Regions from separate parts of the Tumebacillus lipolyticus genome, predicted to be linked through region 2. Evidence: riboswitches for the same ligand, from Rfam matches in the RefSeq annotation. Region 2 holds a riboswitch; the other holds the start of a gene.

Region 1 (4,428 bases), 280 kb from region 2:
GTGCTCTGTATCGTTGGCCTGGCGACGGGTTGAAAAACCAGAGGCTTCGTCTCGCCATCGAGTCGACACGCCCGTTTGCCAGATCGCGAGCGCGACGAATGTCCTGAGAGCTCGGGCGCATCTTATAGATCTCCCCGTTTTGCACCGGCTCGAACGGGGAGCGCGACGGGCCAAACTTGCCGTAGACCGCATGCGGGATGTTGCGAATGTTGTGGAAGTCCGGCTTGCAGTCTGCCACAACCCGATTGATCAGCACCGACCCGACCAATTCCTGCCCGCGCCGGCCTTCCCCTCTCGCTTCCGCCTGCATCAGCTGGGCGAGCAGACGAATGTGTTGATTGGTCGCTTTCACTTTGCGCATCGGCATCTCGATCCTCACCGCCTATCTTTCAGATACGATCAGGATATGGCTCGCGCTCTCATTTGGTCACCTGACCGCTTGCAAAACTCACTCGATCATCGCCCGCCTGCCACCGCTCGATTCGGATCTCAAGCCAATAAAAAAGTCGGGCTTATGCAGCCGCCCGACGGGAAAAGAAATTCGAAATCACAGGCCAGATCGGCTGGATAAAGCCGACGACGCTTTGGAAGATTCCAAAGAACTGAAAGATCCTCGGGAAGAAAGAGAACAGGAGACCCAAACATACCCCCTCCTTTCCCTACCCATCCTATGCACAAAAAACGGGACTTGCCTTCCGCATCTGCCCCCTCGTCGGCCCCCTAGCGATTGGTCAGCGCTTCGCTGACCATTCTTGCCGGAATCAGATCATGAGACAGGAGATCTCGGTCGCTCTCTCGTCTGATCACCAGATCGGCCTGACCGTTTTGCACAAAGACGACAGCCGGTCGAGCGATGCGGTTATAATTGCTCGCCATCGAATATCCGTACGCGCCTGTACAGGAGACCGCTAAAATATCGTCCGCCTGCACTTTGGGCAATGCGACGTCCCAGATCAACATATCGCCCGATTCACACGCTTTGCCCGCGATCGACACGATCTCCTCGCTCGCCTCGCTCGCGCGGTTGGCCAGCATCGCTTCATATTGCGCCTGATAGAGCGCAGGGCGTGGATTGTCTGTCATTCCCCCGTTGACCGATACATATTTGCGCACGCCCGGGATGTCTTTTGTCGAGCCGATCGTATACAGAGTGGTTCCCGCAGCGCCGACGATCGAGCGCCCCGGTTCGATCACGATCTCCGGATAGGCTAGGCCTAACTGGTCAAACGCCCCTTGTACGGCGCTCGCGATCGCTTCGACATAGTGGCTCGCCGGAAGCGGAGTGTCCTCCTCCGTATAGCGAATGCCAAACCCGCCGCCAACATTGAGCTTGTAGAGATGCTCCGCCCCAAAGTTTCGCACGCACTCTCCATAGAACTTCGAAACGATCTCCACAGCCACCGCAAATCCTTCCGTCTCAAAGATTTGCGAGCCGATGTGCGAGTGCAAACCGATCAGGCGAACCCCCTCTGTGTTCAAGGCGGCTCTTACCGCGCGCTCCGCCATGTCGCTGGTCATATCGAAGCCAAACTTCGAATCTTCCTGTCCGGTCGAGATGTATTCGTGCGTATGAGCTTCCACCCCAGGCGTCAGTCGCAACAGAATGTTTGCCGTCATTCCTTTTTCGCTCGCCATCGCACCGAGCAATCGCAATTCGTGAAAGTTGTCGACCACATACTCGCCGATCCCAGCGTTTAACGCTTGCTCGATCTCAAATGGCGTTTTGTTGTTGCCGTGAAAGTGAATACGCTCTGCGGGAAATCCAGCTTCGAGCGCTGTGACCAACTCCCCGCTCGACACGACATCGAGCGCCAATCCTTCTTCATCGATCAGACGGCACATCGCCAGACAGCAGAACGCTTTTGATGCGAACGCGATCTGGTGGCGGAGCCCCGCTGTCGCAAACGCTTGCTTATACTCGCGGATCGTCTGGCGGATCATCGTTTCATCGTACACGTACAGCGGAGTCCCGTATCGGCTGACAAGATCTGTGGTGTCCAGTCCACCGATCTCCAGGTGACCTTTTTCGTTGATGCGACTTGTTCCGTGCAAAAACATCCGTTTATCTCCTCTCTGAGAACACAAAAAACGGCCGGCGTCAAAGGGAGGCGCCGACCGTTTGGATTTATCAATACTCGAACGAGATGATCCAAATCAGATCTAATCCCCTCAACTCATGAAGTAGCGCATCACTCTCGGCATGATCAAGATCGATCTTCCGAGGTGACAGTCCGACACTTGTTCAATGTCGACCCAGCGAAAAAGCGAATGGCTCACTTTTCACTTCGGCGGTCATCCTTTCACGATCGTTCATCAGCGTGCCATCGCTTCCCGATCGATACTCATCTTTCCCGCGCCTCTACCCCACTCGTGCGAATGAGGTGTGTAGGTATTAAATTATATTCGATTATAGCAGGAGTGTTCGCCGATCGCAAGGGACCTGTCTAATTCGGCTGACGATCTTTATCCTGTGGTTTGACGATCTCCGGGCGCTGGTTTTTGTACTGCATCGGCGTGCGAACGAGGATCTCCCACATCGCCTTGACATTGAGCGGCACGAGCGGCCAGAGATAGGGTCGCGTGATCGATTTGGTGCGCATGAGCAACACAAACCACAGCACGATGGCGCCGACGAGCCCATACCAATCGAGAAAGGCGACCGCCAAGATGAAAAACAGCCGGGTCAGCCGGTTGGCCATCGCCAACTCGTAACTCGGCGTCGAGAACATGCCGATCGCAGCCACCGCCATGTAGAGGATCGACTCGGGCGAGAACAGCCCGACGCTGACCGCTATATCGCCGATCAGCACCGCTGCGATCAAGCCCATCGCGGTCGCGAGCGGTGTCGGCGTGTGAATCGCAGCCATTCGCATCATGTCGATCCCGACATCTGCGAGCAGAAACTGCAGGATGATCGGAATCGCCCCCACATCATCCGGCCCCAAAAAGGCGAACGATTCGGGAAGCCATTCGCGGTGGATCAGCGTAAACAAGATCCACAGGGGAATCAGAAAAATCGACACAAAGATGCCGATGAACCGCACCCAGCGAATGTAGGCACCGACCGCCGGGTTTTCCCGAAACTCCTCCGCGTGCTGCACATGGTGAAAGACGGTCGTCGGCGTGATCATCACGCTCGGAGAAGTGTCCACATAGATCAGCACATGCCCTTCCAGCAGGTGGTTGGCTGCCACATCGGGACGCTCCGTATAGCGGATGACCGGATACGGGTTCCAGTTGTTGCGCTTGGTCAACCATTCTTCGACCGACTTCTCCGCCATCGGCAACCCGTCGACGTCGATCTTTTCCAAGCGGGTCTTGATCTCGCGCACCAGCTCCTCATCGGCCACATCCTGCAGGTAGGCGACGCAGACGTCCGTCTTCGAACGCTTGCCGATCTGCATCGTCTCCATGCGCAGCCGCGGGTCGCGGATTCTGCGCCTTGTCAGCACGGTGTTCTGCACGAGCGTCTCAACAAATCCATCGCGCGAGCCGCGCACGACGCGCTCCAGCTCCGGCTCTTGTGGCGTTCGCGCCGGATAGCTGCGCGCATCGACGATCAGCGCCTCCTCATAGCCGTCGATCAAGATCGCCGTCTGACCGGACAGGATGGCGGTGATGATCGTGTTGGTCTTGCTCTGCTTTTCCACTTGTGTGTGCGTGAGATAGGTCTGGATCAGCTTTTCCAGCGTATCGACCGCCAGCTTCTCCCGCTTTATGGTCGCAAGCAGGCGCAAGATATCGTCTAAGATCCCATCTTTGATAAACCCGTTGACGTAGAGCAGACAAAAATCGTGACCAGCAAACTGCATCTCCCGCTTGATCATGTCGTAGCTCTCGCCGATGCCGAGCACCTTGTCAAAAAACTTCAGATTCTCCGCCAACTTTTTCTCCAGTTGCAAATCCTGATCGGCCGGTGGGATATCAGTGTTCGTCATGATTCGCGGCATGCTCATATCCACTCCGTTTCATGATTTCTAAGATGGCCGCCTTGGTGATCGGGGCTCCTTTCAAAAAGTGATCCTTTCCCTGCATCTTGCCGATATCCCCAACGCCGATGATCATCGGGACATCGCAGTTGGAGAGCACATCGACCGTATCGCCATAGACCACTTTTTCCCCATCGTGAGCGGGCAGACCATCCTTGTCCACCGCTTCCTCGACCTTGCGACAGTTCTGATCGATCGAAAAGTCGACCTGCACGCCATCGACCATCGGCGTGTTCGATGCGACGGCGATCGCGCCGAGCACATCGATTCCCGGGTGGTTCACCACATGTTCCAGCGCCTGTTCTCCGTAACCAAAGTCTCCGTTGCCATTATCATCAAACATGACCAACACCGGATCATGCTTCGCATGCTGAATCAGCTTGACCAGCTGTTCACCATTTAGCGGGCTCGGGTTGCCAGAAGAGCGCGAGATCACGCG
Region 2 (4,428 bases):
CGTCTGATGCGCTCAGGGTCTGCGAGCGAGGTGCCTCCAAATTTCTGTACGATCAATGCCACCCTGTGTTCACTCCGTTTCGTCTGTCAGGGGCATCGATTTGAAGAGACAAATCAAAAACCCCCGCTTCATGTAGAAGAGGGGGTCCCATAAATGGTTCCACACCTCTTATCTTCCAGACCTGTGATGGTCTGCTGGATTTAGCACCTCTTCGCCTGCTCAGTAAATGCAGGCGAGGTTGCCGGGCTTCATAGGGCCAGTCCCTCCGCCGCTCTCGATAAGAGATTCGTAAGTTGCAATCAATATGAAGTTGTTTCTATCTTACTATGCATCGAAAAGGCTGTCAATTCCAGTTATTCGAGCTCGTTTACGCCGGAGACGACCGCTTCCACCGCCCCATCGAGGCCGAAAGAGGTGTGCAAAACCCGCACCGCTTCCAGCGCGCTGCTCTTTTCGACGACACAGGAAACTTTGATCTCCGAAGTGGAAACCATCTTGATCTCGATCTCCGCCTCTGCCAACGCGCCAAACATCTGGGCGGCCACCCCTGGATTGGAGATCATCCCCGCACCGACGATCGAAACTTTTGCCAGCTCTTCTTCTCGTTCGATGAGCGGATCGCCAAACTCGGGCAACAGCGACTCCAACACGGGAAGCGCCACCGACAGATCGCCATGCTCGATCGTAAACGAGATGTCAGACACTCCGTCCTGCACGACCGAGGTGACGATGATGTCGACGTTGACAGACGCTTCTGCCAGCGCTTGGAAGATTCTGTACAGGTTGCCCTTGCGACTTTTCACACCGATCAGCGAGACTTTTACCACATTGAGATCGTGGGCGATCCCACGGACGATCCTTCCTTGTTCCATCTGTGCTTCCTCCTCCACAAGCGTGCCTGTCTTTTCATGGAAACTGGAGCGCACCATCAGCGGCACTCCATGCTGTTTTGCAAACTCCACCGCCCGGGGATGCAACACGCCCGCTCCCAGGTTGGCCAGTTCGAGCATTTCGTCGTAGGAGATGCGGTCCAGCTTCTGCGCCGCTTTCACCACGCGCGGATCGGTGGTGTAGACGCCCTCGACATCCGTATAGATCTCACAGAGGTCCGCCTTTAAGGAAGCTGCCAGCGCCACCGCCGTCGTATCAGAACCACCCCGTCCGAGCGTCGTGATGTCACCGATCTCGCTGATCCCTTGAAAGCCTGCGACGATCACCACCCGATCTACGGCCAACTCGCTCAGGATGCGCCTCGGCACGATGTCGGTGATCCGCGCCTTCCCCGCGATCGGCTCGGTGAGGATCCCCGCCATGCCTCCCGTCAGCGAGATGCTGTCCACACCGAGCGCCTGAACGGCCAGCGCCAGCAGCGCGATCGAAATCTGCTCGCCTGTGCTGAGCAGCATGTCCATCTCCCGAGCGGACGGACGTTCGGTCAGTTGCTCCGCAAGCTCGATCAGATCATCTGTCGTGTCACCCATCGCGGAGACGACGACCACCACCTGATGACCCGCTGCCACAGTCTTCGCGACACGGTTGGCGACACGCTTGATCCGCTCCGGGTTGGCAACGGAGGAGCCACCAAATTTTTGTACGATCAATGCCACAGTTTCTCCACTCCCATCTGCATATCTGTCACCATCGGGACGGAGGGTCACGAAATCAAAAAACAGCCATAGAAGGGTCAGCTTCTATGGCTGTGCATAGTCGTGGTAATCCCTCTCTCCCCAAATGTGAGATAGTTCTCCACACCGAGACGGGGGTCGTCTCGGTGTGACAGTCCTGCACCTGTTCGATGCAGACCCAGCCGTGGACGCTCCGGAAGCTGCCCAGACTTCGGCGATGATCCCTTTCCCCAACGGTTCTAAGAGCTGCTCGGACTCTCCCCGCCGTACTGATGATTCATCGCGCCTCTACTCACCTCGCAAGAGATGAGGTCGTACTATTTAACTGCCGTTGATTTTATCATACCGCTTACACTTGTGCAAGATAGGCGAGGATGTCCTTGGCCAGTTTGTCGCCGATGCCGATTTTGCGAAACTCTTCGACGCTCGCCGCTTTGATCGCCGGCAGCGAGCCAAAGTGCTTCAGCAGCTGCTTGCGACGCTTTTCACCGACGCCCGGAATGTCGTCGAGCAAAGAGCGGATCGCATTCTTCCCATGCTGCTGCCGATGGAAGGTGATCGCAAACCGATGCACCTCTTCCTGCACCCTCGTCAGCAGGTAGAACGCCTGCGACGTGCGGTCGATCTGCACCGGAGTCGGATCGTCGCCTAAGAACAGCTGCGACGTGCGGTGCTTCTCATCCTTGGCCAGCCCACAGACCGGGATGTTGAGACCGAGCTCATCTTCCAGCACTTCAAGCGCCGCGTTGATGTGACCTTTCCCACCGTCGATGACGACCAGATCGGGCAGGCGAGCGTTCTCTTTGAGCAGGCGGGTATAGCGGCGGCGCACCACCTCTTGCATCGAAGCGTAATCATCCGGCCCGACGACCGTCTTGATCTTGTATTTGCGGTATTCTTTCTTGTTCGGGCGGCCGTCATCAAACACGATCATCGCCGCCACCGCATCTGCCCCTTGAATGTTCGAGTTGTCAAACGCCTCGATTCGTCGCGGCGGCTTGATCAGCAGCAGGTCGCCCAGCTCTTCGATCGCTTTGACGGTGCGGCTCTGATCGCGATCCATCAGCTTGAAGCGCTCTTCCAGCGCGATCCTCGCGTTTTCGTTCGCCAGATCGACCAGCTGCTTTTTCGGTCCGCGCTGCGGATAGCGCACTTTGACCGAGGTCAGCCACTGTCCGATCAGCTCAGTGCCTTCCCCTTCGCGCGGCAGCAAGATCTCATCTGGAAGGTCGTGGTTGTCGATGTAAAACTGCGCGACATAGGAGAGAAAGTCTTCCATCTCCTCGCCGTGAAAGTGGAAGATCTCGCTGTCCCGCTCGATCAGCTTGCCCTGGCGCATGTAGAACACTTGCACACACATGTATTCTTTATCCGAATGATAGCTGAAGATGTCGCGATCCACGTTGTCGTGCAGATCCATCTTTTGCTTTTGCATCACCCGATCGATCTGACCGATCTGGTCGCGCAGCTCTTTGGCGCGCTCAAAGTTCAGCGCTTCTGCTTCCTGCATCATCTTCTCCTGCAGGCTCTTCTTGATCTCTTCGTGTCCGCCGTTCAGGAACTTGCTGATCTCTTTGATCATGCTCGCATACGTTTCCTGTTCGACCGGAAATTCACAAGGAGCGACGCACTGGTTGATATGATAGTACAGACAGACCTTGTCTTTTATCGTCTTGCATTTGCGCAGCGGGTACAGGCGGTCGAGCAACTTTTTCGTCTCGGTGGCTGCGCTCGCATTCGGGTAGGGGCCAAAATATTTGCCCTTGTCCTTCAAGACGCGGCGCGTGATCTCCAGTCGCGGATGCTCATCGCCCGTGATCTTGATGTAGGGATATGTCTTGTCATCTTTCCAGTTGATGTTGTAGAGAGGACGATGCTTTTTGATCAAAGTCCCTTCGAGCACCAAAGCTTCCACTTCGGTGTTGGTGACGATATATTCAAAATCGGCGATGTTGGAGACGAGAAGCTGTGTTTTGCCGGAGTGCGCACCGTTGAAGTAGGAACGCACTCTGTTTTTCAACACTTTCGCCTTTCCGACATAGATGATCTCGCCGCTCGTATCTTTCATCAAATAGACGCCCGGATGGTCGGGCAGCAGCTTCAATTTTTCACGAATCTGTTCGCGTTCTGTCATCGCTCTCCCCCCTCCTCCCATTCGATCATACCACAAAAAAAGCACCGCCTGCGCGCGATGCTCAGAGATGCGGTCTGATCAGGTCAAGCAGTGCCTCTTTCGACTGAAAGCCGTGAATTCTCTCGATCGGTCGACCGCCCTGATAGAGCACCAGCAGCGGGATGCTCATCACCTCAAAGCGAACGACGAGCGGACCTGCGACATCCACATCGACTTTGAAGATCTCAAGCCGCCCTGACAGCTCTCGATCCAGCTGTTCGAGAATCGGGGTCAGCATCCTGCAGGGCCCACACCAAGACGCCCCGAACTCGACCAACACCGTTCCTTTGGCGATCAGCTCATCAAAGTTCGAATCGGTGGCGTTTCGAATCAACTATAGCCCTCCCATCTCTACACATCGGCTCTATGTATGCGATGAAGCGCAGATCACCCATACTATATCTGGCCCTCGCACATCGATCGAACCAAGATATATCGGACAGGAGTGATCCTATTGAACCTTGTACCTATTGACGGGATTCGCCATCTCTACCACGATGGAGTGCTTCCCCTGCTGCACAAGCTGATGCCTTACGGGGATCTCGGCCCGCGGGTGGAAGTCCACCAGACAGAAGCGGCGATCGTCGTGACCGCCGAGATCCCCGGCCTGCAACATCCGGAACACATCAA

The links. Region 2 has a riboswitch for lysine ahead of ACFSOY_RS03425 (aspartate kinase). Riboswitches for the same ligand answer to the same signal wherever they lie in the genome.
Region 1: another riboswitch for lysine. It lies ahead of lysA (diaminopimelate decarboxylase); the one in region 2 lies ahead of ACFSOY_RS03425 (aspartate kinase).

The regions. Positions count from the first base shown of each region.
Region 1 is NZ_JBHUIO010000002.1:617,577-622,004, forward strand. It holds gene ACFSOY_RS02315 (cell wall hydrolase) at 1-367, opposite strand, end outside; gene lysA (diaminopimelate decarboxylase) at 721-2,058, opposite strand; lysine riboswitch at 2,175-2,370, opposite strand; gene ACFSOY_RS02325 (spore germination protein) at 2,445-3,938, opposite strand; gene spoVAEA (stage V sporulation protein SpoVABEA) at 3,925-4,428, opposite strand, start outside.
Region 2 is NZ_JBHUIO010000002.1:894,773-899,200, forward strand. It holds gene ACFSOY_RS03420 (aspartate kinase) at 1-62, opposite strand, end outside; SAM riboswitch class I at 166-284, opposite strand; gene ACFSOY_RS03425 (aspartate kinase) at 354-1,607, opposite strand; lysine riboswitch at 1,732-1,924, opposite strand; gene uvrC (excinuclease ABC subunit UvrC) at 1,975-3,759, opposite strand; gene ACFSOY_RS03435 (thioredoxin family protein) at 3,821-4,132, opposite strand; gene ACFSOY_RS03440 (Hsp20/alpha crystallin family protein) at 4,253-4,428, shown strand, end outside.